2 regions of the Lysobacter korlensis genome follow, and region 2 is predicted to be linked to the other one. Evidence: riboswitches for the same ligand, from Rfam matches in the RefSeq annotation. Region 2 holds a riboswitch; the other holds the start of a gene.
The links. Region 2 has a riboswitch for FMN ahead of ribD (bifunctional diaminohydroxyphosphoribosylaminopyrimidine deaminase/5-amino-6-(5-phosphoribosylamino)uracil reductase RibD). Riboswitches for the same ligand answer to the same signal wherever they lie in the genome.
Positions count from the first base shown of each region.

Region 1: linked by a shared signal. The riboswitch ahead of ACFFGH_RS03570 (riboflavin synthase) and the one ahead of ribD (bifunctional diaminohydroxyphosphoribosylaminopyrimidine deaminase/5-amino-6-(5-phosphoribosylamino)uracil reductase RibD) in region 2 are both predicted to bind FMN.

Region 1 covers NZ_JBHLTG010000001.1:786,196-801,160, reverse strand. The annotation lists gene ribB (3,4-dihydroxy-2-butanone-4-phosphate synthase) at 1-679, opposite strand, end outside; gene ACFFGH_RS03575 (GAF domain-containing protein) at 777-1,316, opposite strand; gene ACFFGH_RS03570 (riboflavin synthase) at 1,430-2,032, opposite strand; FMN riboswitch at 2,168-2,322, opposite strand; gene ACFFGH_RS03565 (class I SAM-dependent methyltransferase) at 2,420-3,259, opposite strand; gene ribD (bifunctional diaminohydroxyphosphoribosylaminopyrimidine deaminase/5-amino-6-(5-phosphoribosylamino)uracil reductase RibD) at 3,256-4,377, opposite strand; gene nrdR (transcriptional regulator NrdR) at 4,374-4,904, opposite strand; gene ACFFGH_RS03550 (hypothetical protein) at 4,908-5,420, opposite strand; gene glyA (serine hydroxymethyltransferase) at 5,413-6,666, opposite strand; gene ettA (energy-dependent translational throttle protein EttA) at 6,946-8,610, shown strand; gene pyrF (orotidine-5'-phosphate decarboxylase) at 8,774-9,586, shown strand; gene ACFFGH_RS03530 (hypothetical protein) at 9,800-10,300, shown strand; gene ACFFGH_RS03525 (glycosyltransferase family 2 protein) at 10,307-11,185, opposite strand; gene ACFFGH_RS03520 (glycosyltransferase family 2 protein) at 11,191-12,108, opposite strand; gene gspD (type II secretion system secretin GspD) at 12,120-14,423, opposite strand; gene ACFFGH_RS03510 (type II secretion system protein, XpsN-like) at 14,433-14,965, opposite strand, start outside.
Region 2 covers NZ_JBHLTG010000010.1:87,685-102,649, forward strand. The annotation lists gene ACFFGH_RS29485 (Gfo/Idh/MocA family protein) at 1-761, shown strand, start outside; gene dacB (D-alanyl-D-alanine carboxypeptidase/D-alanyl-D-alanine endopeptidase) at 794-2,305, shown strand; gene ACFFGH_RS29495 (isochorismatase family protein) at 2,371-2,958, shown strand; gene ACFFGH_RS29500 (ABC transporter ATP-binding protein) at 3,040-4,905, opposite strand; gene ACFFGH_RS29505 (helix-turn-helix domain-containing protein) at 4,956-5,168, opposite strand; gene ACFFGH_RS29510 (ABC transporter ATP-binding protein) at 5,298-6,212, shown strand; gene ACFFGH_RS29515 (ABC transporter permease) at 6,209-7,057, shown strand; gene ACFFGH_RS29520 (ABC transporter permease) at 7,054-7,884, shown strand; gene ACFFGH_RS29525 (RbsD/FucU family protein) at 7,913-8,353, opposite strand; gene ribH (6,7-dimethyl-8-ribityllumazine synthase) at 8,361-8,891, opposite strand; gene ribB (3,4-dihydroxy-2-butanone-4-phosphate synthase) at 8,888-10,171, opposite strand; gene ACFFGH_RS29540 (riboflavin synthase) at 10,168-10,806, opposite strand; gene ribD (bifunctional diaminohydroxyphosphoribosylaminopyrimidine deaminase/5-amino-6-(5-phosphoribosylamino)uracil reductase RibD) at 10,809-11,921, opposite strand; FMN riboswitch at 11,987-12,120, opposite strand; gene ACFFGH_RS29550 (HAD family hydrolase) at 12,212-12,949, opposite strand; gene ACFFGH_RS29555 (GNAT family N-acetyltransferase) at 12,946-13,494, opposite strand; gene trpS (tryptophan--tRNA ligase) at 13,491-14,495, opposite strand; gene ACFFGH_RS29565 (exodeoxyribonuclease III) at 14,592-14,965, opposite strand, start outside.

The DNA.
Region 1 (14,965 bases), on a different contig from region 2:
GGTAGCTGACCAGCTGGAAATTTCCATGCTCGGTTTCGATCTCGCGCGCATCGACTCGCTCGACCGTGTGTTCGGTTTCCAAACGGTAGCGGATCAGCTCTTCGATCGAGCCGATCTTCAGCCCGTGCTCGCGCGCAAACGCCTCCAGCTCCGGCCGGCGCGCCATGCTGCCGTCGGGGTTGAGGATTTCCACCAGCACGCCGGCCGGCTCCAGACCCGCCAGCAGCGCGAGATCACTCGCTGCCTCGGTGTGGCCGGCGCGGTTGAGCACGCCACCGGGCTGCGCCGTCAGCGGGAAAATATGCCCTGGCTGGCTGAGGTCGCGCGCGCCGGCATCGGGGCGCACCGCGGTGCGGATCGTGTGCGCACGGTCGTAGGCACTGATGCCGGTGGTCACGCCTTCGGCCGCCTCGATCGAAACGGTGAAGTTCGTGTGGTGCGGCGAGGTGTTGGACTGCACCATCGGCGGCAGGCCGAGCTGGCGGCAGCGCTCGCGCGTCAGCGACAGGCACACCAGGCCACGCGCATGCGTGACCATGAAGTTGATGTCCTGCGGCCGTACGAGCTCGGCGGCCATGATCAGGTCACCCTCGTTCTCGCGGTCCTCGTCGTCGACGATGACGACCATGCGGCCGGCGCGGATTTCCTCGAGCAGTTCGGGGATCGGGCAAAAGGACATGAGGCGCGGCCGTGGGGAAAGCGCCATTTTACGCTGCGCCCACCCCGCGTCGCGCCGGAACGCTTCGTCCTGCGCCTGCCGCGGCCCTGCCGCCGGCTCAGCCCGTCATCGCAGCGCAGGACATGCGCGCCGGATCCTGACGCAGGCGGGCAAGCCGCGTCTGCAGTTCCACTTGCAGGCAATCGGCGAGATCGCGCAGTCGCAGCAGGGTTTCATCGTCGAAATAACGCGGGCGAACGTCGAGCACGCACAGCGTGCCAACGACGACGTCCTCGACGAACAGCGGAGCGCCTGCGTAGAAACGCACGTGCGGGGGGCCGGCAACGAGCACATTGTTCGCAAACCGCGCGTCCTCGAGCATGTCGGGCACATAGAACACGCCGCGCTGGCAAGCGGCGTAGTCGCAGAACGAGTCCTCGCGCTGCGTCTGCGACGCGCCCCCCAGGCCCTGCGTGCTCTTGAACCAGTGCCGGTCGACATCGGGCATCGTGTAGGCGGCCATCGGGACGTTGCAGAGCTTCTTCGCGATCCGCACGAAACGGTCGAACCGCTCCTCGGCCGGCGTGTCCAGCAGCCCGAGCGCCTTGACCATGCCCAGACGGGCGTCTTCTACGTTCAGCGCGCCGACCACGTGCATTGCCTTTCCCCTGTCCCCTGCGAGATGCCGGACTTACGGTGGCTATCGGCCACGGCCGGCATGACTTGAGGGCATGGACCGCGCTTTCGCAGGCTCAGGCTGAAGGAACTGCCTCAGGGGGTTGCGCGGCCCTGCAGCAGGCGCTCGACGTAGCGCGCCACGAGATCGATTTCGAGATTCACGGCATCGCCCGCCCGCGCGGCCGAAAACGCCGTGTGCGCGACCGTGTGCGGCACGAGCGCGACTTCGAAGCCCGCATCGTCGACGTCGTTGACCGTCAGGCTCACGCCGTCGACGCAGATCGAGCCCTTCTTCGCGATGTACCGCAGCAGCGCGGGCGGAGCGGAAAAGCGCCAGCGCTGCGCGCGCGCGTCCTCGTGGACCGACACGACTGCCCCGACGCCGTCGACGTGGCCACTGACCAGATGCCCGCCGAGGCGGTCGTTCGGCCGCATCGCGCGTTCGAGGTTGACCGGCGCACCCGGGCCTAGGCGGCCGAGTGTCGTGAGCGCGAGCGTCTCGGTCGAGGCATCGGCCTCGAACGACGCGTCATCGAACTCGACGACGGTCAGGCACACGCCGTTGACCGCAATGCTCTCGCCGAGGCGCACCTCGTCGAACGCGAGCGTGCCGGCATCGATGCGCAGCCTCACATCGCCGCCGCGCGGCTCGATCGAGGCGACTGCGCCGACCCCTTCGATGATCCCGGTGAACATCAGCGCACCGTCCTTGCAGCGCGCGCGGGTACTGCGATTGCGGAGTTCTTGAACATGAAACGTTTCTCGCAGGAATAGGCGAAAAACGCCTCAAGGCATGAGGCAAGCGCGCCCGGCACATGCCGGAACCGCGAAAGCCGTCTTCTTTCATCCGGACTTTGACCGTCGGCCCCGGCATTGGACCGGCTCTGCTGACCTTCCGCAGGTTGCGAAAGCGCTCGCGGGCTCGTGCGACCTCAAGGGCCGTACCTACCGCCGGTGGGGATTTTCGCCCCGCCCTGAAGACGTCATGGATGCCGGCGAACCGGCCGCGGCATTGTAGCCGTGTGGCCCGGCGCCCGGCGCCCGGCGTGGCGGTCGATGCGTGCGAGCGGCGCCGCTGGGCGCTCAGCCCGGCTTGCGCCGCAGGTGCAGGAACAGCGGCCAGCGGATAACGCGGCTCGACGCCGGTGCGCCCCATGCGGCCGCGAGTGCATCGGCCTGCTCGGCCACCGGATCGATGCCGGTCGCGGCCTGGCAGCGTGCGGACGCCGACATGCTGGCCAGGTACTGCAGGAACTGCGGCAGCGTCCAGCACGCCTCGAGCTGCAGCTGCGGCGCATCGACCGCCGGAAACGGCCAGTCGTATCCGGCATACCGCGCGTCGACCTGTTCACGCTCGGGTGGCCAGTACGGCTCGATGCGGGCGCGGAATGCGCCGATCGGCGCGTCCATTGCGTCAGGCACGAGAAAATCGGGATAGCCCCACGCCGCGAGCACGCCACCGGGTGCGAGCACGCGTTCGCACTCGGCGAAAAACCGCGCGCGATCGAACCAGTGCAGCGCCTGCGCGACCGCGATGAGTTGCACGCTGCCGTCGGAGAGCGAGGCGCGCTCACCGGGCTCGACTGCGACGGCCAGGTTCCCCGTGGCCGCTTCCGCCTGATCCCCGTCCGCGCCCTGCCCGCCAGCGTTGCCCCAGTGCTGCGCAATCTGCTGTGGGCTCGGGTCGGTTGCATGCACCTGCGCGAAGCGTGCCGCCAACCCGCGCGTTGCCTGCCCGCTGCCGCATCCAGGCTCCCAGACCCGCGCATCGGCCGGCACGACTGCCGCGAGCGCGTCGAACAGCGCATCCGGATAGCCGGGGCGCGCGGCCGCGTAAGTGCCTGCGATCGTGGAGAAGTGATCCTTGAACCCCGGCGACGCTTGACCGGCACTGGCGGTGCCGCCGGTGTCGCGCGTGCTCATGGCGCTGCCGGCCTCAGCCGCAGGCGCAGGTCGTTGCCGACCTGCCGGGTGTCGATGGCCTGGAGTTGCAGCTTCTGCGCCATCGTCGTGATGTCCAGCCCGTCGAACAGCGGCCGTGCCTGCGCACCCAGCAGTACCGGCGCGAGGTACAGCACGAGCTCATCAACGAGCCCGGCCGCGAGAAACGCGCCGGCCAGCGTCGCGCCGGATTCGACGAGCACCTCGTTGACCTGGCGCGCAGCCAGCAGCTTCAGCACTTCGTGCAGGTCCAAGCGGCCGTTGTGTACCGGCGCGGACATCATTTCGGCGTCCAGATCGCGTGGCCGCCCGGCATCAGGCGCGTGCACGTACAGCGTCGGCGCGTCGCCTTCGCGCACTCGTCCGCGACCGATCGTCGCCAGCCCCGCATCGAGCACGACGCGCAGTGGCGGCACGCAGTCGGTGCCGTCCTCGAAGCGCACGGTCAGCGCCGGATCGTCAGCGAGCACAGTGCCCGAGCCGGTCACGATCGCACCGGCGCAGGCGCGCCAGTGCTGCACGTCGCCGCGCGAGGCCGCGCCGCTGATCCATTTCGATTCGCCGCTGGCGAGCGCGGTGCGCCCATCGAGACTTGCGGCCAGTTTGACGCGCACCCACGGGCGGCCGCGTTCGACGCGTGACAGGAAACCCACGTTGAGCTCACGCGCCTGTGCCTGCAGCAGCCCGCTTTCGACCGCGATGCCGGCCGCGCGCAGCCGGTCGAATCCAGCGCCATCGACCTGCGGGAACGGATCGCGCATCGCGGCGACCACGCGCGCGACGCCGGCCTCGACGAGTGCATTCGCGCAGGGCCCCGTTCGCCCGGTGTGGGCACAGGGTTCGAGAGTCACGTACGCAGTCGCACCCCGCGCCGCACCACCCGCTGCGCGCAGTGCATGCACTTCCGCGTGCGGACCGCCCGCGCGGATGTGCCACCCCTCTCCGACCACCTGCTCGCCATGGGCGAGCACGCAGCCCACCATCGGATTCGGCCGGGTGGTGTAGCGCCCGCGCGCGGCCAGCCGCAGGGCGCGCGTCATCAGCACGTGGTCGATCGTCGAGAAACCCGCAGAGGCTGACGCGGCGCCGGAAGCCGTCATGGCGACCGCTTGCGAGCGCGCGCCGACGGTGCGGGCTCGCCATCGAGCAGCGGCAGCTGCGTTTCACCCGCCGGCGCGTCGCGCTCGAGCCGGTCCAATTCCTCGCGGAAGTCGGCGACGTCCTCGAATGCCCGGTACACCGACGCGAAGCGCACGTAGCCAACGTGGTCGAGCTTGCGCAGTTCCGCCATCACGAACTCGCCGACGCGACGCGACGCCAGCTCGCGCTCGGCCGTCATCCGCAGCTGGTGCACGACCGCGCGCACCGCCGCCTCAATCTGTTCTTCCGACACCGACCGCTTCTGCAGTGCGCGATCAAAGCCGTTGCGCAGCTTGCGCGCATCGAACGCCTCGCGCCTGCCATCGGACTTGATGATCGCCGGCAGCTTGAGCTCGATCGTCTCCAGTGTCGAAAACCGCTCACCACAGGCCTCGCAGACGCGGCGACGCCGGATCGTCGCGCCGTCCTCGGACACGCGCGAATCGATCACGCGGGTATCGTGGTGCTGGCAGAAGGGGCAATGCATGGCTTATGCGATTCCGCCGCAGTACGGATCCGCTGCCCGTGCCTTTCGCATCAGCGCTAGCAGAGCCAGGCAAAGCAGCGACCATGCAATCGCATAACCGTAGTTCGGAAGCTGGGCTGCGTACAGCGCAGTGAATTCACCGGCACCGCCCGACTCGACGAAGTGATACGCGCGGTACGCGCTCTTCGCGACCAGATAGATCAGGTACACCGGTGCGAACAGCCCGGCCAGTTGCAGCAGCCGTGAGCGGCTGCGGACCCAGGCCCAGCCGCCGCGCAGCGAACCCAGAGCAAGGTTCCAACCGACGATGACGGAGCCAACGAACGCGGCCTGCAACGCAAGCAGAAAACCCCCGTTGAACTGCGCCCGTGCCTCGCCGGGCCAGCCCAGCGGGAACGCGGCGGGCAGCATCAGCGTCAGGTAGGCCGATACGAGCGTCAGCGGAACCAGGTAGACGGCGCACAGCGCGACGATTGCCGCGCGGATGACGCCGCCCCTGGATCCGTGCTCACCCATACACCGGGAACCTGCGGCACTGCGCCTCGACCTGCCCGCGCACGCGCTCGATCACCGCGTCATCGTTCGGGGCATCCAGCACGTCGGCGATCCAGTTCGCGAGATCGACGCACTCGGCCTCGCCGTAGCCGCGCGTGGTCACCGCCGGCGTGCCCAGGCGCAGGCCCGAGGTCACGAACGGCGAACGCGGGTCGTTCGGCACCGAGTTCTTGTTGACGGTGATGTGCGCGCGGCCAAGTGCGGCCTCGGCATCCTTGCCGCTGACCTCGCGGCCGATCATGTCGACCAGCATCAGGTGGTTGTCGGTGCCACCGGACACGATGTTGTAGCCGCGCTCGACCAGCGCCTTCGCCATCGCCTGCGCGTTGCGCACGACCTGCTGCTGATAGGCCTTGAACTCCGGCTCCAGCGCTTCCTTGAATGCGACTGCCTTGGCGGCGATCACGTGCATCAGCGGGCCGCCCTGGATGCCGGGAAACACGATGCTCTGCAGCTTCTTGGTGAGATCCTCGGACGGATTCTTCGCCACGATGATGCCGCCGCGTGGACCGCGCAGGGTCTTGTGCGTGGTCGAGGTGACGACGTGCGCATGCGGCAGCGGGCTCGGGTAGACGCCTGCGGCAACGAGGCCGGCGATGTGCGCCATGTCGACGAAGAAGATCGCACCGACGCTGTCGGCGATCTGCCGCATGCGCGCCCAGTCGACGATGCGCGAATACGCTGAGAAACCCGCGATCAGCATCTTCGGCTTGTGCTCCTGCGCGAGGCGCTCGACTTCGGCGTAATCGATCAGGCCGTTCTCGTCGACGCCGTACTGCACCGCGTTGAACAGCTTGCCGGACGCATTGACCTTCGCACCGTGCGTGAGATGCCCGCCATGCGCCAGGCTCATGCCGAGGATCGTGTCGCCGGGCTTGAGTAGCGCGAAATACACCGCCTGGTTCGCCTGCGAGCCCGAATGCGGCTGCACGTTCGCGTAGTCAGCGTCGAAAAGCTGCTTGCAGCGGTCGATCGCGAGCTGCTCGGCGACGTCGACGTATTCGCAGCCACCGTAGTAGCGCTTGCCCGGGTAGCCTTCAGCGTACTTGTTCGTGAGCTGGCTGCCCTGGGCTTCGAGCACGCGCGGGCTGGCGTAGTTTTCCGACGCGATCAGCTCGACGTGGTCTTCCTGCCGGCGGGCTTCGTTCGCGATCGCCTGGGCGAGTTCGGGGTCATAACCTTCGATACGGGCATCGCGCGCGAACATCGCCACTCCGGAACGCTGTAGGGGACGGGAAGTTTAACGGGATTGCTCCGGCTGGGCCGATCCTTGTCGATCCGCATGCCCCGCCGCCGCAGGAGCTGCGCGCCGGCTGAAGCGTCCCCAGCCATATGGCAGCGACCGGCTGTGGCCCGCCCCGCCCGGCCCGTATAATTGCCGGCTATCCCGACCTTTCCGGCCCTGCCCCGCGCAGGTCGCCGCCGCCTGCCCCGCTTCGCCACGTTTTCGATTAGAAACGCGGCGCCGTGATCGACCGGAGTGCCCATGTCGCAATACATCTTCACCATGAACGGCGTCAGCAAGACCGTTCCGCCGAAGCGCCAGATCATCAAGGACATCTCGCTGTCGTTCTTCCCGGGCGCGAAGATCGGCCTGCTGGGCCTGAACGGCGCGGGCAAGTCGACCGTGCTGCGCATCATGGCCGGCGTCGATACCGATTTCTCCGGCGAAGCGCGACCGCAGCCGGGCATCAAGGTCGGCTATCTGGAGCAGGAGCCCCAGCTCAGCCCCGAGCACACCGTGCGTCAGGCGGTCGAGGAAGGCGTCGGCGAAGTGCTGCAGGCCCAGGCACGACTCGAAGAGGTCTACGCGGCCTATGCCGAGGAAGGCGCGGATTTCGACGCGCTCGCGAAGGAGCAGGAGCGTCTGGAAGCGATCCTCGCCGCCGGTGACGCGCACACGCTGGAAAACCAGCTTGAAGTCGCGGCCGATGCGCTGCGCCTGCCGCCGTGGGACGCGATCGTCGGCAAGCTCTCGGGTGGTGAGAAGCGCCGCGTCGCGTTGTGCCGCCTGCTGCTGCAGAAGCCGGACATGCTGCTGCTCGACGAACCGACGAACCACCTCGATGCCGAATCGGTCGAGTGGCTCGAGCAGTTCCTTGCGCGCTACACCGGCACCGTGGTGGCAGTGACCCACGATCGCTACTTCCTCGACAACGCGGCCGAGTGGATCCTCGAGCTCGACCGCGGCCGTGGCATTCCGTGGAAGGGCAACTACACCGAATGGCTGGTGCAGAAGGAAGACCGCCTCAAGCGCGAAGAGAACCAGGAAAAGGCACGCCAGAAGGCGATCGCCAAGGAACTGGAATGGGCGCGCAGCAATGCCAAGGGCGGCCGCTCCAAGGGCAAGGCGCGACTGGCGCGTATCGAGGAGCTGCAATCGGTCGATTACCAGCGCCGCAACGAGACGAACGAGATCTTCATCCCGCCGGGCGAGCGCTTGGGCCAGAAGGTCATCGAGTTCAAGAACGTCACCAAGTCGTTCGGTGATCGCCTGCTGATCGACGACCTGAGCTTCTCGGTTCCGCCGGGCGCGATCGTCGGCATCATCGGACCGAACGGCGCCGGCAAGTCGACGCTGTTCAAGATGATCACCGGCAAGGAGCAGCCTGATTCGGGCACGATCGACATCGGCCCGACCGTCAAGCTTGCCTATGTCGACCAGAGCCGCGACAAGCTCGAAGGCAACCACAACGTGTTCCAAGAAGTCTCCGGCGGCCTGGATATCCTCAATATCAACGGCATCGAGATCCAGTCGCGCGCCTACATCGGCCGCTTCAACTTCAAGGGCCAGGACCAGCAGAAGCTCGTCGGCTCGCTGTCGGGCGGTGAGCGCGGTCGTTTGCACATGGCCAAGACGCTGCTGCAGGGCGGCAACGTGCTGCTGCTCGACGAACCGTCGAACGACCTCGACATCGAAACGCTGCGTGCGCTGGAAGACGCGCTGCTCGAGTTCCCGGGCAACACGTTCGTGATCTCGCATGACCGCTGGTTCCTGGACCGCATCGCGACGCACATCCTCGCGTTCGAGGGCAACTCGCACGTCGAGTTCTTCCAGGGCAACTACCGCGAGTACGAGGAAGACAAGAAGCGTCGCCTCGGCGCGGAAGGCGCGCAGCCGCATCGCCTGCGGTTCAAGGCGCTGAAGTAAGCACGACCCGCGAACGCCCGCCCTCACCGGCGGGCGTTTCGCATGTGGGGACAGGCCACGCGGTTGCATGCGCATCGCAGGCGGTCGCCACACGGATCATGCGGGCAGGCACATCCGCACGATGCGGCGCTAAGGTATCGCCCGGCTTGGAGAGGAGTTTTCGATGAGTTTCATGCAGCAGCTGCACACCCGCTGGCAGTCAGCCGACTCGCTGGTCTGCGTCGGGCTCGATCCTGAGCCGGCGAAGTTCCCGGCGCGGTTTTTCGGCCGCGATGATGCGGTGTTCGAATTCTGCCGCGACATCGTCGATGCAACCGCCGAGTACGTCTGCGCGTTCAAGCCGCAGATCGCGCATTTCGCCGCGCTCGGCGCCGAGGACGCACTTGCCCGGCTGATCGCGCATGTCCATGCGCAGCATCCCGGCGTTCCGGTAATCCTCGACAGCAAGCGTGGCGACATCGGCAGCACGGCGCAGCACTACGCGGCCGAGGCGTTCGACCGCTATGGCGCCGATGCGGTGACCGCGAATCCCTACCTGGGCCGCGATTCGTTGCAGCCGTTCCTCGACCGTGCCGACCGCGGCGTGATCGTGCTGTGCCGCACCTCGAACCCGGGCGCCGCCGACCTGCAGGACCTGCTCGTCGCCGGGCGGCCGCTGTACCAGCATGTGGCCGAGAAGATCGCGGTCGAATGGGATACGCATTCCAATTGCGCACTCGTGGTCGGCGCGACCTGGCCCGAACAGCTGCGCGAGGTGCGTGCGATCGTCGGCGCGATGCCGCTGCTCGTGCCCGGCGTGGGCGCGCAGGGCGGCGATGTGGAAGCAGTGGTATCGAACGCGAAATCCGCCGACGGCACCGGGTTGATCATCAGCAGCTCCCGGGCGGTGCTCTACGCGTCGAACGGCGACGATTTCGCCGATGCGGCCGCACGAGCGGCAGGCACGCTGCGCGACGAGATCAACCGATACCGCTGACCCTGCGCGTGCCGAACCTGCCGGCCTGACAGTCCAGCCCAGCCCGATCCACCATCCTGGCCGGGTCGTTAGCCTGCGCGATGGACGCCTTACCCCAGGTGCGCCTTGTAGCTCGCATCCAAGGCGGCGCTCAGAAGAGCGAAGACCCGCCCGTTGTCGCGACGCTGACGCGGCCGATGCGAGCGTGTGAGGTCTGATCGACCGGAGCGGACGATGATCATCAAGCGAACGGTATGCGCGACCGTGTTGGCCCTGATGGCCGCAGCCAGCGCCGCACAGGCGCAGCAGCGCCCCGAGCCGCAGTGGTGGCTGGACGTGAACCTCGGGTCCTACCATTTCGGGGACGAAAGCGGGTTTCTTCCTCCCGGCGAGCGCTTCAACGAGTTCAACCCAGGCATCGGCGTCGAGGTGCAGTGGCAGCCGCGGCACGCGGTTGCGGCCGGCTACTTCCGCAATTCCGTCGATCGCAATTCGCTGTACGCGCTCTACCAGTACACGCCGCTGCAGTTCGGCCGGTACGTGCGCGTCGGCGGCATGGTCGGCGCGGTGACCGGCTATCCGGGCTACAACGACGGCGGCATCGCGCCCGCGGGCGGGCTGGTGGTGAAGATCGAACGCGGGCGTATCGGCGCGAACCTGATCGTGCTGCCGGAGATCCCCGACGTCACGCCGACCACGCTCGGCCTGCAGGTCAAACTGCGGTTGGACCGCTGAGGCCGATCAGCGCGCCCGCCCGGCACGCAGCCGCGCCGCGACCGCAGCCAGCGGAAAACGCAGCCAGATCACCGCGAAGACCGCACCGCGCACGACCGCCTGCCGGTGCGGCGCCTCGAACCTGCGGAAATAGCGCCACAGGCCGCGATGCTTGTGCCATTCCACGAACACCGGCCGCGCGCGACTGGACACGCCGCGCACGTGGACGACGCGCACGTGGTTTGCGACCGCGACCGTCGCTCCGGCGTCGCGGGCCCGGCGGCACAGGTCGAGGTCTTCGGCATGCAGCCGGTAGCCTTCGTCGAACCCGCCGATGCGCGCGAACAGCGACCTCGGCATCAGCATCAGCGCGCCGGATACCACGTCGACGGGCTGCAGTTCGCAGGCGTCGTCGGGCGTAAGCGCGAGCGCGGCGCGGTGGCGGCCCAGTCCCGCTGGCACGAACACGCGCCGCAGCAGTGCGGCGAAGTCCGGGTCACGCCGCCGCGCTGCGTCGTCGCGCACGCCCTGTTCGTCGACGAGGTCGGCGCCCAGCAGCATCGGTGCGGGCTGGTCGGCCAGCGCGCGCATGCGCGAGAGCGTGTCGGGCTCGACCATGCAGTCGGGGTTGATGAAGGCGAGCCAGGCGCCGTCGCATTGGCTTGCGCCCTGGTTGCAGGCGACCGCGAACCCGGGATTGTCGGGATTGGCGACGAAGCGGACGCGCGAGTCGGCCAGCGCGTGGCGCTGCACGACCGCAAGCGTGTCGTCGCGCGAATCGTTATCGACGACGCGGATTGCGCCGACGCCATCGGCGGCGCGCAGCCGGCGCAGGCATTCGTCGATCGTGGACGCGCTGTGGTACGTGACCACGATCGCATCGATCGATCGCGGGTCGTCTGCCACCACGCTTACGCCTGCGCTTCGCAGGCCGCTTCGGCGGACCTGATGACCGGCCGGTCGAACGCGACCGCAAGCCCGTCGAACAGCTCCGGCTGCAGCCCGGGCGTGGACGCCATGGCCGCGAGTGCGCACAGTCGCTCGCGGGCGACACGCAGTGGATCGCGCATGACGAAGTTCGCGAGCCGCGGATGCCAGTCCGGCCAGCGTGCCGCCAGGCGCTGCATGTCGCCATCGGCGGGACGGCCTTCGCCAAGGCGCGCGACGAATGCGTTCTCGCACAACACATTGCGCCAGCCGAGGCCGGCCAACCGCAGTGACAGGTCGGTTAGCGCCGCGTACCACGAGCCGTATCCGGCGGTGTCGAGGCCGCCGGCGCGCTGGCGGGCAATGCCGCGCAGCAGTACGGCATGGCCGACCGCGGCCGGCAGCTCGGGCGCGGCAAGCGGCATCGCCGCAGCGGCAGCCGCGATCGCGTGCAGATCACCGGGCATAGGCGCGACTTCGCCGATGCGCGGCCATGAGGCGGCCTCGCCGGCATTGCTCCACGGGGTGACCGTTGCGATGGCGCGGTCATTCGCCAACGTCTGCGCCATGCGCGACAACCAGCCGGGCGCGGGGATCGCATCGGATGCGAGCACGACGGTGTCGATATCGCCGCAGGCCGACAGCACCTCGTCGAGATGGGCGACCTCACCGACGCTGCGCGCGCGCCGAGTGTAATCGGCGCGCAGCGGAGTATCCCGCCGCCAGCGCTCGATCAGCGCGAGGGCACGCGGGCCTGCCTGTGCGTCATCGGCAAGCCAGACCCGAGTGCCCGCGGGCGTCGTGCGATCGAGCGCGGCAAGGCAGCCGTCGAGCGCGGCCTCGTCGGTTCCCACTGGCACGACGACCAGCGGCAATGTGGCGCCGGACCCGGCATGCGCCATCGCGGGCGGGCTCACTGTTTCGGCTGGCGGTACAGCGGCTCCAGCGCACGGAAGCGGCGGCCGTATTCGTCGGTCAGCTCACGCGCTTCCACCGGGTTGCGCACGACCTTCGGGGTCAGCAGCACGATGACCTCGTTGCGCTCGGTGCGCGAGGTCTGTCGGCCAAACAAACCGCCGAGGACCGGGATGCGCGCCAGGCCCGGCAGGCCGGACGTGCCGCGCGTAACGCCATCGCTGATCAGGCCGGCGAGCATGACCGTGTTGCCGTCGGGCACTGCGGTCTCGGTCTTCACCCGACGCGTGTCGATGCGCACATTGCGCTGGCCTGGCTCACGCGCGCCGGGCGAGCTGACCTCCTGCACGATGTCGAGGAACACCATGCCCTCGCGCGTGATACGCGGGCGCACCTTGAGGATGATGCCGGTGTCCAGGTACTGCACCTGGCTGTAGGCAATGCCGCCACCACCCGTGCCCGGGTCCACCGTCACCGATTCGATCGGGATCCGGCTGCCGACATTGAGCGTCGCCTCGGCGTTGTTGCGGACGAACACCGACGGCGTCTGCAGCACCTGCAGGTCGGTCACCTGGTCGAGCGCACTGATGACCGCGGCTGCGTCACGACCGAGGAACGTCCACGCCAGCCCGCCGATGCCGCCCGTGCTGGTCGCCGGACGGATGCTGCCGCGCAGATCGCCCCAGACGTCGCGCCCGGCGGCGCTCGGCAGGCCGGCGCCGCCATCGGCAATCGGATCGCTGACGGCGTTTTCGAAGAACCAGTTGACGCCGTATTCCAGCGCCCCGCTGAGTTGCACTTCAACGACCTGCGCCTCGATGTGCACCTGCAACGGCATTGTGTCCAGTCGCTGGATCACATCCTTGATCGACTTCCATGCCGACGGGCTTGCCCGCACGAGCAGCGTGTTCGTCTCGGCCACCGCCGACACGCCGACGCGGTCGCCATCGACCTCGAGCGTCACGCTGCCGTTGCGGTTGTCGGCATTGCCGAGCTGCAGCATGCCGGTGTTGCCGCCGGTACCAGCGGGCGCCGCGCTGTCGCTGAAACCCTCGTTGGCACCGCCCCGATCACCGAGCGTCGCGGTGGCGCCTCCTTCGCGATCCTCCAGCTCGACCGCGTCGAGCCCCGGCATCAGCGACGGTGGGGCACCGGCGTCGCCGCCCGCGTTGTACTGACCACCGCCGAACACCTCCGACAGCTGGTCCGCCAGGTCGCGCGCCTTGATGTACTTGAGCTCGTAGGAATACAGCTGCTTTTGGCCGCCTGCGCTGTCGATGCGCTCGAGCCACTGCTGGATGTCGTCGAGGTAATCGGCCTGCGAGGTGATCACCATGATCGCGTTCGCGCCTTCGAGCGGCATGAAGCGGAACATACCGGCCACCGGCGACTTGCTCTGCTCGCCGAACACGCGCTCCAGATCCGCGACCACGCGCGACGCGCGGCCTGAGGTCAGCGGGAACACCCCGACCGACATGCCCGAGAGCCAGTCGACGTCGAACGTCGCGATCGTGCGCAGGTAATTCTCGAGCTCGGCCTGGCTGCCGGCCACGCTGATGATGTTGCGGCCGTTGTCGACGTTGACGATCGCGTTCGGCCGCGCGTACGGCTCGAGGATCTTGCGCATCTCGGTCGCCGACACGTACTTGAGCGGCACGGTGCGTACTTCGAAGCCGCGTGCCGACAGCGCCGGCCCGACGCGCGGCGCGACGTTGCCGCCCAGCGCCTGATCGGAAGGCACGATGCTGTAGCGGCCCTCGCTGTAAATCAGCCGCGCGTTGTTCCAGCCCAGCACCATTTCCAGCAGCCGCATCGCATCGGCGGAGCTGACCGGCTTCGGCGTGGCAAGCGTGACGGTGCCCTGCACACTCGGTGCGATCACGTAGTTCTGCCCGAGCATGTCGCCGAGGATCGCCTTGACGACTGCATGCAGCGATTCGCCTTCAAAGTTGAACGTCGCCGCGCCGGAACTGCCGCCGCGCGGGGCCGGCCGCGGCGCGCTGGCGGCGGCGTGGTTGATGACCTGGCCAGTGCCGCGCCGGATCTGCGCCTTCGGCCCGGCATCGTCTTCCTCGAGCGGCGTCGCCGCCACGGTGCCGTCCGGCCCGACTGCGCCCGGTGCCGCCGGGGTCGCGGCCGCCCCCGGCCCGCGGTTCAGCCCGGTCACCTGCGAGGTGATGTAGGTGTCGTCGCGACGGACATGCGGCACCGGCGCGGTCGCGCACGAGGCCACCAGACTGGTGATCGCGACGGCCAGGACGGCGTTGCGCAGGACGATGCGGGACGTGGGCAATGGCTTCATTCGGGGACTCTACTTGGCCGGCGGTTGCGTCTGGGACTGCTGCTGGCGGAGCTGTTCGCGCCGCGCCTGGATGCGCTGGCGGATTGCTTCCATCTGCGCCTGGTCGGTCGACGGCGGGGGACTGGCGGGTGGGGTGGCCGGCTGCTCCGGTGCGGGCTTTGGTCCCACCATTTCGGGCGGCGTGCCTGAAGAAGGCGGCGGCTCGATGATCGGGCGCGGCGGCGGAACCGCGGCGCCGTTGGCGTCCGGCCCGCCGGCGCGGCGCGGTGTCGACGGCGCGCTCGGCGTCGGAGGCTGGCCGCCTTGGCCATTGAAGACGCGCAACTCGAGCGTGCGTTCGCCGTCGGGGCCTTCGAACACCGCGCTGCGTGGATTGAGCGTGCCCAGGCGCCAGCCGGGGTGCGACTCCGGCGCTTCGCCCACCCGCACCCGAACCGAGCTACTGCCATCCGGCGGCTGCAGGATCGCCATGCGCAGCGCCGGCGTGATCAGCACGCTGGTGAGCTGGAAGTCGAACTTCGCGGCCTCCGCTTCGCCTGCGC
Region 2 (14,965 bases):
CGTTCCATGCCTCGAACGCGGAGCTGGCACTGAACGCGGGCAAGCACGTGCTGGTCGAGAAGCCGTTCACCCTGAACGCCGCGGAGGCGCGCTCCGTCGTCGACCTGGCAGCCGCCCGAGGGCTCGTGGTGCTCGAGGCGATGTGGACCCGGTGGGTGCCGACGATGGTGCGCCTCCGCGAGGTGATCGCAAGCGGTGCAATAGGCGACGTCCGGACCCTGATCGCGGATCACACGCAGCTGGTGAAGAGAGACCTCACCTCCCGGATGTACGACCCCGCGCTGGGCGGCGGCGCACTGCTCGATCTCGGCGTGTACCCGCTCTCCTTCGCATCCGACATCCTCGGCACGCCAAACTCCATTCAGGCGTTCTCGACGCCGACCGAGACCGGCGTCGACGCGCAGACCTCCATCGTCCTCGGGTACGAGGACGGCCGAAGCGCGCTGATCCACACGGCGCTCGACGCGAAGGGCCCGAACACGGCCGCCATCCTCGGCACGCAGGGCCGAATCGCGATCGATCCCGTCTGGTACACGCCGACATCGTTCACCGTCTTCGACGCCCGCGATGAGGTGCTCGAGCGGTACGAGGTGCCGCAGGTCACCGGCCGCGGCATGCAGTTCCAGGCGTTCGAGCTGGAGCGACTCGCCGCCGCGGGTGCGCTCTCGGGCGACATCCTCAGCACTGAGGAGTCCGTCTCCATTTTGGAGACCATGGACGAGATCAGGCGCCAGATCGGCGTGCGGTACCCGAACGAGTGAGCCCAGGGTGAGGCAGCGCCTACCATGGTGGGGTGACTGATCCGGGGGAGACTCAGCGCGCCGCGGAGCGCCGTCGCGCCGCGCCTGCCGGCTCCGGCGAGCCGGCCGGGGCGGGCACGCCGGGCGGTCTGCTGGGCACCGTCCGTGCGCATCCGACCGCATGGCTGGCGTCGGTGCTCGCCGTGGTGTTCGTGCTGCTCGGAACCGGGGCCGTGTTCGCCGGCGTCGCGGCCGGCACGCTGCCCGCTCCGACCCCGACGCCCACTCCGACCGTCACGCCCGAGCCGCCACGGCCGACGCCCTCAGCCGTTCCGGAGGCCAGCCGCCTTCGCACCTGCTCCGTCGACGATCTCGCGAAGGACCCGCGGCTCGCCGACTTCCAGGGCTATGTGCTGCGCGCCGACACCGGCGAGGCGCTGTTCGACCGGAAGGGCACGGTTCCCGCACGCACCGGCAGCGTGCTGAAGATCCTCACCGCTGCGGCGGCGCTCGCCGAGCTCGGTCCCGACTACCAGCTCCGCACCCGGGTGATGGCGGGACCCACGCCGGGCAGCATCGTGCTGGTCGGCGGCGGCGACGCGACGATCACCCGTCTCGGTCCGGGTCAGGAGAGCTTCTACCGCGGCGCCCCGAAGCTCGGTGACCTCGCCGCTCAGGCGGTCAGCGCCTGGGCCGCCGCGAACCCCGGTCAGCCGATCACGCAGGTGCTCCTCGACGCCGGCTACTGGGATCCAGCCGACCGGTGGGACCCGGCGTGGAAGCGCAGCGAACAGGAGATCGGCTACCACTCCGAGGTGACCGCGCTCCAGGTCGACGCCGATCGCTCGGACCCGACGCGCAGCACCAGCCCACGCAGCACCGATCCCATCGGCCGGGCCGGCCAGTTCTTCGTCGACGCCCTCCGCCAGGCGGACACCGGGGGAGTGATCGCCGGCGACCTCGCGGTGACCACCGGCGCGGCGCCGGCGGACGCGGCGCAACTCGCGGAAGTCCGCTCGCAGCCGGTGCGGTCGCTCATCCAGCAGATGCTCCTCGTCAGCGACAACACCATCGCCGAGATGCTCGCCCGCGTGACCAGCAAGGCGATGGGGCTCGACGGCTCCGCCGCATCGCTCCAGCAGGCGATCCCGGGTGCGCTGGAAGCCTACGGCGTCGACACGTCGGGGCTCGTGATCAAAGACGGCAGCGGCCTGAGCGAGTTCAACAACGTGGCGCCGTCGTACGTGGCGGAGCTGATGGTGAAGGTCATCAGCGGTGAGCAGCACCTCAACCTCCTCTACGACGGGCTCCCGGTGGCGGGTCAGTCCGGGAGCCTCGCCGCACGCTTCACCGGCGAGAACGGCGTCGCCCGGGGCAACGTCGTCGCGAAGACCGGCTGGATCGACACGGCGTACAGCCTCGGCGGCGTCATCAACGCGAAGGACGGCGTGCGCCTCACGTTCGCCTTCTACGCGATCGGCAACGTGCGGGAGGACGCGAAGCTCGCGCTCGACACCCTCGCCACAGGCGTCTACAGCTGCGGCGACAATCTGTCGAACCTGTAGACCGTCCCTGCCCCGTGGACCGGCCGGGCGCCGACACGGGGCTCCGGAACTGGGACAATAGCGGCATGAGCCGAGCACTGTTCGTGATCGATGTGCAGAACGACTTCACCGAGGGCGGCGCCCTCGGGGTGGATGGCGGCGCCGCCGTCGCGGCGCAGGTCACCGGGTACCTGCGGGCGAACCCGGGCCGGTACGACCATGTGTTCGCGTCGCGCGACTGGCATGACCCCGACAACGACAACGGCGGGCATTTCGCGACGGATGCGGCTCCGGATTTCGTGGTGACGTGGCCGAGGCACTGCATGGCGGGAACTCCGGGGGCGGAGTACCACCCGGCGATCGACACGTCGCTCATCGACGTGCACGTGAAGAAGGGCCAAGGGGTGCCGGCGTACTCGATCTTCGAGGGCACCACCGAGGACGGCCGCTCGGTTCCGCAGGTGCTGGATGATCTCGCCGTGACTGAAGTCGACGTCGTGGGGATCGCGACGGACTACTGCGTTCGCGCGTCGGCGCTCGACGCGCTGCACGCCGGACGGACCGTTCGCGTGCTGCGCGACCTCATCGCCGGGGTGGCGCCGACGTCGAGCGACGCCGCGCTCGAGGAGCTGGCAGCGGCTGGCGCGACCGTCTCGGACTCGAACGCCGCCTGACGTCCCGTTCCGGCCTGTTGTTCCCGTTGCGCCGGACCCACTGGGCCGGAACGGGAACACCAGCGACCGGTTCGTGTGCCGTCACACCAGGAGCTGGTGCTTCGCCAGGTCTCGGTAGAGCGGAGTCGTGTTCACGAGTTCGGAGTGGGTTCCGACGCCGACGACCTGGCCGCGCTCCAGCACGACGATCTGATCGCTGTCGACGACGGTCGACAGCCGGTGTGCGATCACGATGAGGGTGCGGTTCTCGGCCACCGCATCGATGGCCTCGCGCAACAGCTGCTCGTTGAGCCCGTCGAGCGACGACGTCGATTCGTCGAGCAGCAGGATCGGCGGGGCCGCCAGCAACGTCCGGGCGATCGCGAGACGCTGACGCTCGCCGCCGGACAGCATCACGCCGTCCTCGCCGACCGGCGCATCCAGCCCCAGCTCGTTCCGCTCGAACACTCCGCCCAGGTTCACCGCGCGGAGCACCTCGATGCACTGCTCCTCGGTGGCGTCCGGGGCGGCGAGGGTGAGGTTGTCGCGGAGGGTGCCGGCGAGCACCGGAGCATCCTGCTCCACGTAGCCGATCTGACTCCGCAGCTGCGTGCGGTCCATCGCGCGGATGTCCACGCCGTCGAAACGCACCACGCCGGCCGTCGGATCGTAGAAGCGCTCGATCAGCGCGAGGACGGTGCTCTTCCCCGCGCCCGATGGCCCGACCAGCGCGGTGCGGGATCCGCGCGGCACCGAGAAGGTGACGCCGCGCAGCACGGTCAGCTCGTGGGTCACCGGGTCCTCCTCCGCGGCGGCGACCGCGTCGGCGTCGGAGACCGAGCCACCGCCGGAGGCGGCCTCGTCGGCGCCTTCGGGATAGCTGAAGTGCACCTCCTCGAACGCGATTGCCGCACTGGAGGGCACCGGCGGGGCGGGCGTGACGCCGGAGTCCGCCTCGCGCTCGCTCGGCAGGTCGACGATCTCCTGGATGCGGCCGAGTGCGCCGAGGGCCTGGTTCACCGACGTGATGGCGCCGAACGCCTGGCCGAGCGGCAGCAGGGTCATGAACAGGAACAGCACGAACGCCACCAGCGAGGCGACGGAGAGCTCACCCGCGGCGACGCGGAATCCGCCGACGCCGAGCACGACGAGGAAGCATGCCTGCATGGCGATCCCGGAGATCGGAACGATCAACGCGGAGGCCTTCGCGACCTGGATGCCGGAGTGATACGCCCCCTGCGCCTCCTCCTGGATCGCTTCGACCTCACGGTCCGTCGCGTTCGTCGCGCGGACCGTGCGGATGGCGCTGAGCGCCCGCTCCACCGCGGAGGCGAGGTCGCCGACCTTCCTCTGCTGCTGCTGGCTGGCCGTGCGCACCCGCCGCGACAGCGTGACGACCGTCAGGATCGCGACCCCGATGACGAGCACGGTGAGTCCCAGCAGCAGCGCGTCGATGATGAGCATTGCGATCAGCGCGCCGACGAAGACCAGCGCACCGCCGATCGCGTCGACGAGGCCCTGCGTGAGGACTGCGTACAGCATGGTGGTGTCGGAGCCGACGCGGGAGACGAGGTCACCGGTGCGGCGGGTGTCGAACTCCCGGATCGGCAGGTTGAGCAGGCGCCGGACGAGCGTCCGCCGGGCGGAGTAGACGACCGCGGTCCCCGCCCGCTGCAGCAGGTAGTGCTGCACGCCGCTGAGGATCGCGGCCGCGAGGACGAGCGCGACGACCGCCCAGACGAGGCCGCCGAACGACTCGCCGGCCTGCACCACGGTGATCACCTGGCCGACGAGCAGCGGCTGCACCAGGGCGGCCGCCGCGCTGAGGATGCTGAGTGCGATGACGACCGCGAGGGCCTTCTTGTGTTCCAGCAGGTATGGCAGCAGTTGCCCGAATGTGGCGCGGGGGCCTTCCTCGGGCGTAGCGCGGCGCAAGATGCCGCGCCGCGTCGCAGCGGCGGTGCTCATGGGTTCCTTCTGATCGAGTGCGTCCGGCGACGCCCGTGCTTCGAGTGCGCCTAGCGACGCCCGTACTTCTTGTGCACCGCCTGCCGTGTCACCCCGAGCGCGGTCGCGATCATCTGCCAGCCGCAGCCGATGTTCCGCGCTTTGCGGACGAGTGCGCCCTCCTGCCGGTCGAGCTCCGTCCGCATGGCGCGGAGCGCCCGCAGGGCCTTCAGCGGGTCTTCGTCGCCGGATTCGCTCGCGAGAGCGGTGAGGAGATCGGTCACAGTCCGACGTTATTCCGGCCGGCCGAGCGTGTCAACTCAGGTTGACATCCTTGCGTCAGCCGAAAGCGAACACCGAGGCCGAGCCGGTGTGGGCGGATCCCGTTAGGCTCGCATACTGTGCCAGCCCCCGTGATCACCGCACAGGACCTCACCAAGAAGTACAAGGACTTCCCGGCGGTCGACGGCATCAGCTTCGAGGTGGCGCCGGGAGAGTCCTTCGGCCTGCTCGGTCCGAACGGTGCCGGCAAGTCGACCACCATGCGCATGGTCGGCGCCGTCTCCAGCCGGACCAGCGGCAGCTTGAGCATCCTCGGCCTGGATCCGGACCGGCACGGGCCCGAGATCCGGTCGCAGCTCGGCGTGGTCCCGCAGCAGGACAACCTCGATCAGGAGCTGCGAGTCCGCGACAACCTGATCGTCTACGGGCGCTACTTCGGGCTGCCGCGGTCGCAGCTCGGCAAGAAGGCCGACGAGCTGCTCGAGTTCGCGCAGCTGTCCGACCGTCCGAAGGCCAAGGTCGACGACCTGTCCGGCGGCATGAAGCGCCGCCTGACGATCGCGCGGGCGCTCGTCAACGACCCGCGCATCCTCATGCTGGACGAGCCGACCACGGGACTCGATCCACAGGCGCGGCACATCCTCTGGGATCGCCTGTTCCGGCTGAAGGAGCAGGGCACGACGCTGGTGCTGACCACGCACTACATGGACGAGGCGGAGCAGCTCTGCGACCGGCTCGTCGTGGTGGACAAGGGCAAGATCATGGCCGAGGGGTCGCCGGCGGAGCTGATCCGCACCTACTCCAGCCGTGAAGTGCTCGAGGTCCGCTTCGGCTCCGACAAGAACGCAGGCATCGCGGAGCAGCTGAGCGGCATCGGCGAACGGCATGAGGTGCTGCCCGACCGCATCCTGATCTACAGCTCCGACGGCGAGGCTGAGCTGGAGCGTGTCACGGCGCTCGGACTCAACCCGAAGACCAGCCTCGTGCGCCGCTCCAGCCTCGAGGACGTGTTCTTGCGGCTCACCGGACGGAGCCTGGTGGAATGACCCCTTTCACGAGCTCAGGGACCGATGTCACCGACGCCGCGCTAGCGGCCGGCGTCAAGCCGCGCCGGTTCGGATCGCTGTACATCCTCGAACACCGGCTCCTCGCGATGCGCGCCTACCTGCAGACCATCGTGATGACGAGCATCGGCAACCCGCTCGTCTACCTGTTCGCTCTCGGGGTGGGGCTCGCCACGCTGGTCGACCAGGCAGTGCCGGCGGGCGGCGGCGCGGCGGTCGGCTACCTGACGTTCGTGGCTCCCGCGCTGCTCGCCACGGCCGCCGTGATGGTGGCCACCGAGGAGAGCACCTACCCGTTCATGATGGCGTTCAAGTGGAACCCCATCGCCTTCGCCATGAACGCCGCGCCGATCTCCGGCAATCAGATCGCGAACGGGATGATCCTCGCGATCCTCGCCCGGATCCTGCCCACCGTCGGCATCTACTACCTGGTCATGCTGCTCTTCGGCGCGGTACCGCTGGCATCGGGTGTGGTCAACATCCTGACCGCATCCCTCACCGGCATCGCGGTCGGGGTGCTGATCGCCTCCTACACCTCCCGGATCGAGGAGGACAAGGGGCAGATGGCGATGATCATGCGCTTCGGCGTCACCCCGATGTTCCTGTTCTCCGGCACGTTCTTCCCGCTGACCGACCTGCCCGTCTACTTCTGGTGGATCGGATGGGTCTCTCCGCTGTGGCACGGGACGGAGCTCGGCCGGGTGTTCAGCTACGGGCTGGAGGAGCCGATCTGGGTCACCCTGCTGCACGTCGCGTATCTGGCCGCCATCACCGTCGTGTGCTGGTGGATCACGCAGCGCGTGGTGACGAGGAGGCTGAACAAATGACGCTCGCGCCGACCACGCTCGACCTGCCGCGCCAGCGCGCCCGGGTGCTCGGCTCGCTCTACGCGGGCAACGCGCGCTCCGTCGTCCGCAGGGGGCTCCTGGCCACGAAGAGCACCAACTACCTGGTGGTGGCGAGCGGATTCTTCGAGCCGTTGTTCTACCTGGTTTCCATGGGCATCGGACTCGGCGGGTACGTCGGCACGGTCGCCACGACGACCGGTCAGGAGGTTCAGTACGCGGCGTTCATCGCACCCGCCCTGCTCGCGGTGTCCGCGATGAACGGCGCGATCTACGACTCCACGTGGAACGTGTTCTTCAAGATGCAGTACTCGAAGCTGTACAACGGGATGCTGTCCACGTCGCTCGGGCCGCTCGACGTGGCGATCGGCGAGATCTCGCTCGCGCTGCTGCGGGGCCTGATGTACGCGGCCGCCTTCCTCGTCGTCATGCAGCTGCTCGGGCTGAACCTGGCATGGACGGCGCTGCTGGCGCTCCCCGCGGTGCTGCTCATCGCGTTCGGCTTCGCGAGCGTCGGGATGGCGATCACCAGCTACATGAAGACGTTCCAGCAGATGGACTGGATCGCGTTCGTGATGCTGCCGATGTTCCTCTTCTCGGCGACGTTCTACCCGATCACCGTGTACCCCGAGCCGATCCAGTACGTCATCCAGGCCCTGCCGCTCTGGCACGGCGTCGAGCTGCTGCGCGGCCTCACCACCGGCGCACTCAGCATCGCGATGCTGTGGCACGTGCTCTACTTCGCCGCAATGGTGGCCATCGGCATGGTGTTCACCACCACCCGCCTGAAGGCCCTCTTCCTCGACTGAGCGGACCGCTCAGCCGGCTGGGGACGCGCTACGACCCCGGCTCGAAGATGACGCCCTTCTGCAGCAGGAAGCACCCGTATGGCTGCGCTTCGAGGGTGTGCACCACGGCGAACGCGTGCTTCGCGCGCTCGTAGAACTCCAGCCTCGGGATGATCCCGAACTCGAGATCTTCGCCGTGCTCCTCGCGGGCGAGGGCAAGGACGGCCTCCTGGTTCGGGGTGACGATCGACGGATCGTCGTTCACCTCCATCCGCTCGAGCGGCCGCTCCACGAAGCTGTCGAGCGGGAACACGCTGAGGATCGCGCTGGCGGCCCGCACCACGCCGGCCTCGCCGAGCCGCACGACCGGCTTGCCGGATGCCGCGGCCGGGTAGTTCCGGTCGACGAGCAGCAGCTGATCGCCGTGGCCCATCTCGTCGAGGATCCTCAGCAGCTCACCGCTGAGCAGCGGGTCGATTCCCTTCAGCATGTCCGGCTCATCCCTCTTCCGCGGAACCGGGGTTCGCGACCACCAGATCCGGTTTCGCGGGCGGGATGACGCCGCGCATCTGCCGGAGCAGCTGCACGGTCGCGAGCGCCGCCTGCGCGGCCTCCGCGCCCTTGTCCTCCTTCGAGCCTGGCAGTCCCGCGCGGTCGATGCCCTGCTGCTCGTCGTCGAGGGTGAGCACGCCGAAGCCGATCGGCATCCCGGTGTCGATCGCCACCCGGGTCAGGCCGTCGGTGGCGGCGTTCGACACGAAGTCGAAGTGCGGCGTTCCGCCCCGGATGATGACGCCCAGCGCCACCACCGCATCCGCTCCGCGCTCGAGTGCGGCCTTCGCGACGATGGGCAGCTCGAAGCTGCCCGGCACCCGCACCTCGCTCACCGAGGCGCCGGCAGCGTCAAGCGCCCGCCGGGCGCCCGCGATGAGGCCGTCCATGATCTGCTCGTGCCACGAGGCGGCGACGATGGTCACGCGGATGCCGGTCCCGTCCACCTCGAGCTCCGGTGATCCTGCTCCGCTCATGACGGGTGTCCTTCCAGGTCGGCGAGCAGCTGGTCGCTCGTGAGGATCTCCGGCAGCCGATGGCCCATCCGGTCCCGCTTCGCCTCGAGGTAGCCCTCGTTGTCGATGCCGACCCCGACGAGCAGCGGAACCAGCTCCTCGACGTTCATACCGTGCTTGGTCAGCTGGCGCATCTTCTCGGGGTTGTTGCTCAGCAGCCGCACGCTGCTGAGGCCGAGGTCCCGCAGGATGCCGACCGCGGCGCCGTAGTCGCGTGAGTCTGCAGGCAGGCCCAGGGCGAGGTTCGCGTCCAGCGTGTCCATGCCCTGCTCCTGGAGCCGGTACGCGCGCAGCTTGTTCACAAGGCCGATGCCGCGACCCTCATGGCCCCGGAGGTAGATCACGACTCCGCCGTCGCGGGCGATCGACTCCATCGCAGCGTCCAGCTGCGGGCCGCACTCGCACTTGAGCGACCCGAACGCCTCGCCCGTCAGGCATTCGGAGTGCACGCGCACCAGCGCGCCGTCCCGGACCTCGCCGTTCACGATCGCGACATGGTCGGATCCCGTCGTGCGGTCGCGGTACGCCCGCATCCGGAACGGTCCGTGCTCCGTCGGCACCGTGGTCTCGACCTCGAAGCGCACCTGCGGCGACTCCGGGATCTCGACCGGCATCGGCACCTGGGTGTCGCAGTGGAACTCCTGAAGGAATTCGATCAGCTCCGCGATCGTGATCACCGGGATGCCGAACTCGTCGCCGAGGGCGAGCAGGCCCGGAAGCCGCATCATCTCGCCGTCGTCGGCGACCACCTCGCCGATCACGCCCACCGGGGTGAGCCCCGCGAGCTTCAGCAGGTCGACAGCCGCCTCCGTGTGCCCGTTCCGCTCACGCACACCGCCGTCCGCCGCGCGCAGCGGCAGGATGTGACCCGGCCGGCGGAGGCTCGCCGGGGTGGAGCTCAGGTCGGCCAGCACGCGCAGCGTGTGAGCACGGTCCGCGGCGCTGATGCCCGTCGTGTTCCGGTCGGCCGCGTCGACGGTGATCGTGTAGTTCGTTCCGCGCGGGTCCTCATTGTCGAGAACCATCACGGGCAGCTCGAGGCGGTCGGCGATCTCGTTCGTCATCGGCGCACAGAGGAATCCGGACGTGTGGCGCACCGTCCAGGCGATCCATTCCTGCGTGGCGTGCTCGGCGGCGAGGATGACGTCGCCCTCGTTCTCGCGGTGCTCGTCGTCGGCGACGAGCACCGGGCGGCCGGCGCGCAGCGCCTCGAGGGCGGTGGGGATGGTGGCGAGACTCACTGTCCGCTCCTTCGGTCGGTCGTGGACCCGGTGAGGTCCAAGTTTTCTGTGAACTGCAGCATCCGCTGCACGTGGCGGGCGAGGATGTCGGTCTCGAGGTTCACGCGGGACCCGGCCACCAGGGTGCCCAGGGTCGTCGCGGTCAGCGTCTCGGGGATCAGCGATACCTCGAACCAGTCCGGTCCGACGTCGGACACGGTGAGCGAGACACCGTCCACCGCGATGGAGCCCTTCGAGGCGACGAGCGGGGCCAGGTCCGAGGGGAGGGTGAACCGCACAACACGCCACGCCGATCCGTCCGTCACCGCGAGCACCTCGGCGGTTCCGTCGACGTGGCCCTGCACGATGTGCCCGCCGAGACGGTCACCCACCTGGGCGGCGCGCTCGAGGTTCACCGGCTGCCCTTCGCGGAGTTCCCCGAGCGAGCTCATGGCGAGGGTCTGCGACATCACGTCGGCGGTGAACCAGTCAGGGCCGGAGTCGATGACGGTGAGGCAGACGCCGCTCACCGAGATGGACGCGCCGTGGGTGGCGTCGGAGACGGCGAGCGGGCCGCGGACCGTCAGCCGGGCGGCGTCACCGCCGCGCTCCACGCCGACGACCTCGCCGACCTCTTCGATCAATCCGGTGAACATGATCACTCCTTCTCCGCGGCAGCGGGCGCCGCGGTGGTGGCTGTGGACTTGACGGTGTCGTGCAGCACCGGCGCGCCGGCGGGCTGCGATGCGGAAGCGGTGGGGCGGGCGATGACGAGCAGATCGCCCCCGAGCGACTCGACCGACGAGAGCGTCAGCCGCTTCGCCGCCGCGAGCGTCGGAACGCCGATGTCGCCGACCGCGAGGCGGCCGCCGCCGAGCAGCACCGGCGCCAGGTAGACGGACAGCTCATCGGCGAGGTCGGCCTCGAGGAACGCGCTGGCGAGCGTCGGGCCGCCCTCGACCAGCACGCGCCGGATGCCGCGGGCGTAGAGGTCGCGAAGCACCTCGTCGAGGTCGCGGGTTCCGGTCTCGAGCAGTCCGGCGGGGTGGGAGCGCAGCTTCGCGTCGGCGGGCACGGGGCGCTCGCCGATCACCACGGGCAGTGGCTGGAACGGCAGGAACTCGCCGTAGTCGCCGCCGCGTGCGGTCAGGCTCGGGTCGTCGGCCAGCACGGTGCCGGTGCCGACGAGGATCGCGTCGACCTGCGAGCGCTGCTCGTGCACCCGCTGCCGCGCGGCCTCCCCGGTGATCCACTGGCTGGTGCCGTCGTCGGCCGCCGCGCGCCCGTCGAGCGTCGACGCCCACTTCACGACAACGTGCGGCCGGCCGAGCCGGGTCGCGGTCAGCCACGGGCGGAGGAAGTCCTCGACCTCGGCGCGGAGCACGCCGCCGATCACCTCGACGCCTGCGGCGGCGAGACGCTCCGCGCCGCCGGCTGACGCCGCGCCCGGGTCCGGAACGGCGTAGACCACCCGTGCGACCCCGGCATCGAGCAGAGCCCCAGCGCACGGGCCGGTGCGGCCGTGGTGATTGCAGGGCTCGAGGATGACGACGGCGGTGAGGCCGCTCGCGTCGGAGCGGCCGGCTGCGGCGAGCCTCGAGAGGGCGTCGACCTCGGCGTGGGCGGTGCCGGCACCGCGATGCCAGCCCTCGGCGACGCGGGAGCCGTTCTCGTCGATGAGCACGCATCCGACCTGCGGGTTGCCGCCCGTCACGGGCCCGTGCGACGCGAGCGCGAGCGCGTGGCGCATGGCCTGCTCGAAGTCGGTCATCCGGTGCCTCTCGTCTCGAGACGGCTCCGGGAAGGGTCGGTCGACCCGCGGGCGCGACGCGCCCGCTCGTGCATCCTCCCATCCGGACTTTCACCGTCGGTTCCGGAATTCCACCGGATCAACCGCGTTCGGCTTTCGCCTCCCGCAGCTCGCGGACTGTCACCGCCGGTTCGGACTCTCACCGACCCCGGAGCACGTGTATTGCTGAATACGAGTGTATAGAACCGGGCTCCAGACGAAGTATTCCCCGTAACGGGGGACCATTCCGGCGTCAGCGGCGGTCGACCACCTCAGCTCGCGGGCCGGGCGAGGAGGTCGGGGAGCTCGGCGAGTGTGCGGATGCGCGGGACGCCGGGATCCGCGGGGTCGTCCGGCGGTTCGGGGGCTGCGTGGTCCGGCCGGTCGAGCCAGACGCCGGTGAGGCCGGCGTCGCGCGCACCGAGCGCGTCGGTGCGGAGCCGGTCGCCGACGTACGCGGCGTTCGCCGGGGTCACGCCGAAGGTTCCGCACGCCAGCCGGAAGATGCGCGGGTCGGGTTTGGCAAAGCCGACGTGCCCGGAGGCGATCACGTGCTCGACGTGCGCGCTGAGCCCGACGGCGTCCATCTTCGCCGTCTGGAAGGCGAGCTCACCGTTCGTGATCACGCCGAACCGAACGCCTGGGATCCTGCGGCGCAGCTCCGCCAGGCACGGGAGCGCGTCCGGGAGCAGGGTCCACGCGTCGCGGTACTTCTCGAGGTACGCGTCGAACCAGGTGTCCGCGGCCAGGTCGTCGGCGAGGTCGAGTCCGTACGGTGCCACGAAGTCGCGGGCACGATGGCGGCGCTGGTCGAGGAAGTCGAGTTCCCCGCTGAGATACCGGTGATAGTGCAGCTCCTCCAGCTGCGTCCAGCGGTGGAGCTCCGCGGCGTCGTCGGCCAGCGCGACGTCGCCGCCGTGCTCGGCCCGCTGCGCCAGCACGCCCAGCTCCACTGCCCGACGATGCGCGAACAGCGTGTCGTCGAGGTCGAACAGCACCACCGACGTCACGCGGGCCAGCCGTCCTTCTCGGCGCGATCATCGTCCGCCAGCAGTTCGCCGTGCCAGGCGAGCGGGCGCGACGCACCCCGCCATGCGCCAACGGGCCGCTCGCCGGTGTACCGGAAGCCGCACTTGCGTGCCACGGCCGCGGAGGCGTGGTTCCCCACGACGCATTCCCAGGCGATCCGGGATGCGCCGCGCTCGAACGCCCAATCCAGCACCACGCGCACCGCCTCGGTCATGTAGCCCATGCCTCGGTGCGGCGCGCCGAGCCAGAAGCCGATCCCGCCGGGCGCCACGCCGTTCCCCACGACCCCCAGCAGCGGGCCGCCCTCGGCTTCGCGGATCGCCCAGGTGTACTCCCGGTCCTCCGCCCAGCCGCTCGGCACGAAGGCGGTGACGAAGCCCCTGGCGTGCTGCTCCTCGTACGGCCAGGGTGTGGTGAGGTAGTGCTCGAACACGGGGTCACGGCAGTACTCGGTGATGAGCGGGATGTCACGTTCCGCGGGCTGGTCGAGCACCAGCCGCTCGGTGCGGAGGACGACCGGGATCATGCGCGCGGCAGGAACCCGACGCGGTCGTAGACGCGCGCGAGCGTCGCATCCGCGATCTCGGCCGCCCGGTCGGCGTTCCCGGCGAGCACCCGGTCGAGCTCCGCCGGGTCGTCGAGCAGTTCGAGCGCTCGCGTGCGGATGGGCTCGAACTCGGCGACCACCGCATCCGCGACGTCCTTCTTCAGGTCGCCATACCCGCGGCCGTCGTACTGGGCCGCCAGCGCGTCCAGGCTCGCGCCGGTGACCACCGACAGGATGGTGAGCAGGTTCGAGACGCCCGGCTTGCCCTCCGGGTCGTAGACGACCTCGCGGCCGGTGTCGGTGACCGCGGAGCGGATCTTCTTGGCGGTGACGGCCGGCTCGTCCAGCAGCCAGATGATGCCGGCCGGGGTCTCGCCCGACTTCGACATCTTGGAGGCGGGGTTCTGCAGGTCGTAGATCTTCGCCGTCTCCTTGAGGATGCTCACCTCCGGTACGACGAACGTCGTTCCGAAGCGGCTGTTGAAGCGCTGCGCCAGGTCGCGGGTCAGCTCGATGTGCTGGCGCTGGTCCTCGCCGACCGGGACCACCACCGCGTCGTAGAGCAGCACATCGGCCGCCTGCAGAACGGGGTAGGTGAAAAGGCCCACGCTCGCGGCTTCGGTGCCCTGCTTCGCCGTCTTGTCCTTGAACTGCGTCATCCGGCTCGCCTCACCGAAGCCGGTGATCGTGTTCAGCACCCAGGCGAGCTGCGGATGCGCGGCGACGTGCGACTGCACGAACAGTGTGGAGCGCGCCGGGTCGATGCCCGCGGCGATGTACTGCGCCGCCGTGCGCCGGGTCTGCGCCCGCAGCGCCGCCGGATCCTGAGGCACCGTGATGGCGTGCAGGTCCACCACGCAGAAGATCGCGTCGTGCGTGGTCTGCAGCTCCCGCCACTGCAGCAGCGCCCCGATGTAGTTGCCGATGTGCAGGGAGTTCGCGGACGGCTGCATTCCGGAGAACAGGCGGGGCTTCGTCATGCCATTCAGTCTTTCATCCCGCTGATTGTTCCCGTTCCGGCTCATTGTTGCCGCCGCGGCGGGCACATCGAGCCGGAATGGGAACAATAGCGAGGGCTAGAGGGTGTAGTCGACGGTGACCGGGGCGTGGTCGGACCAGCGGCTGTCCCAGGACGGGGCACGGTCGATGCGGTAGTTCGTGGCGGTGTCCGCGAGGGCGGCCGTCGCGACGTGGTAGTCCAGCCGCCAGCCGGTGTCGGTGTCGAAGGCCTTCCCCCGCATGCTCCACCAGGTGTACGGGCCCTCCACATCACCGGTGAGGCGCCGGCCCACGTCGACCCAGCCGAGCCCGACGCCATCCGACCCGTCCGTGCCCGTCACCTTCTCCCCGCGCGCGCCGAAGAAACGGTCGAAGTAGGCGCGTTCGCGGGGCAGGAAGCCGGCGTGCTTCTGGTTGCCCTTCCAGTTCTTGATGTCGAGCTGGGTATGGC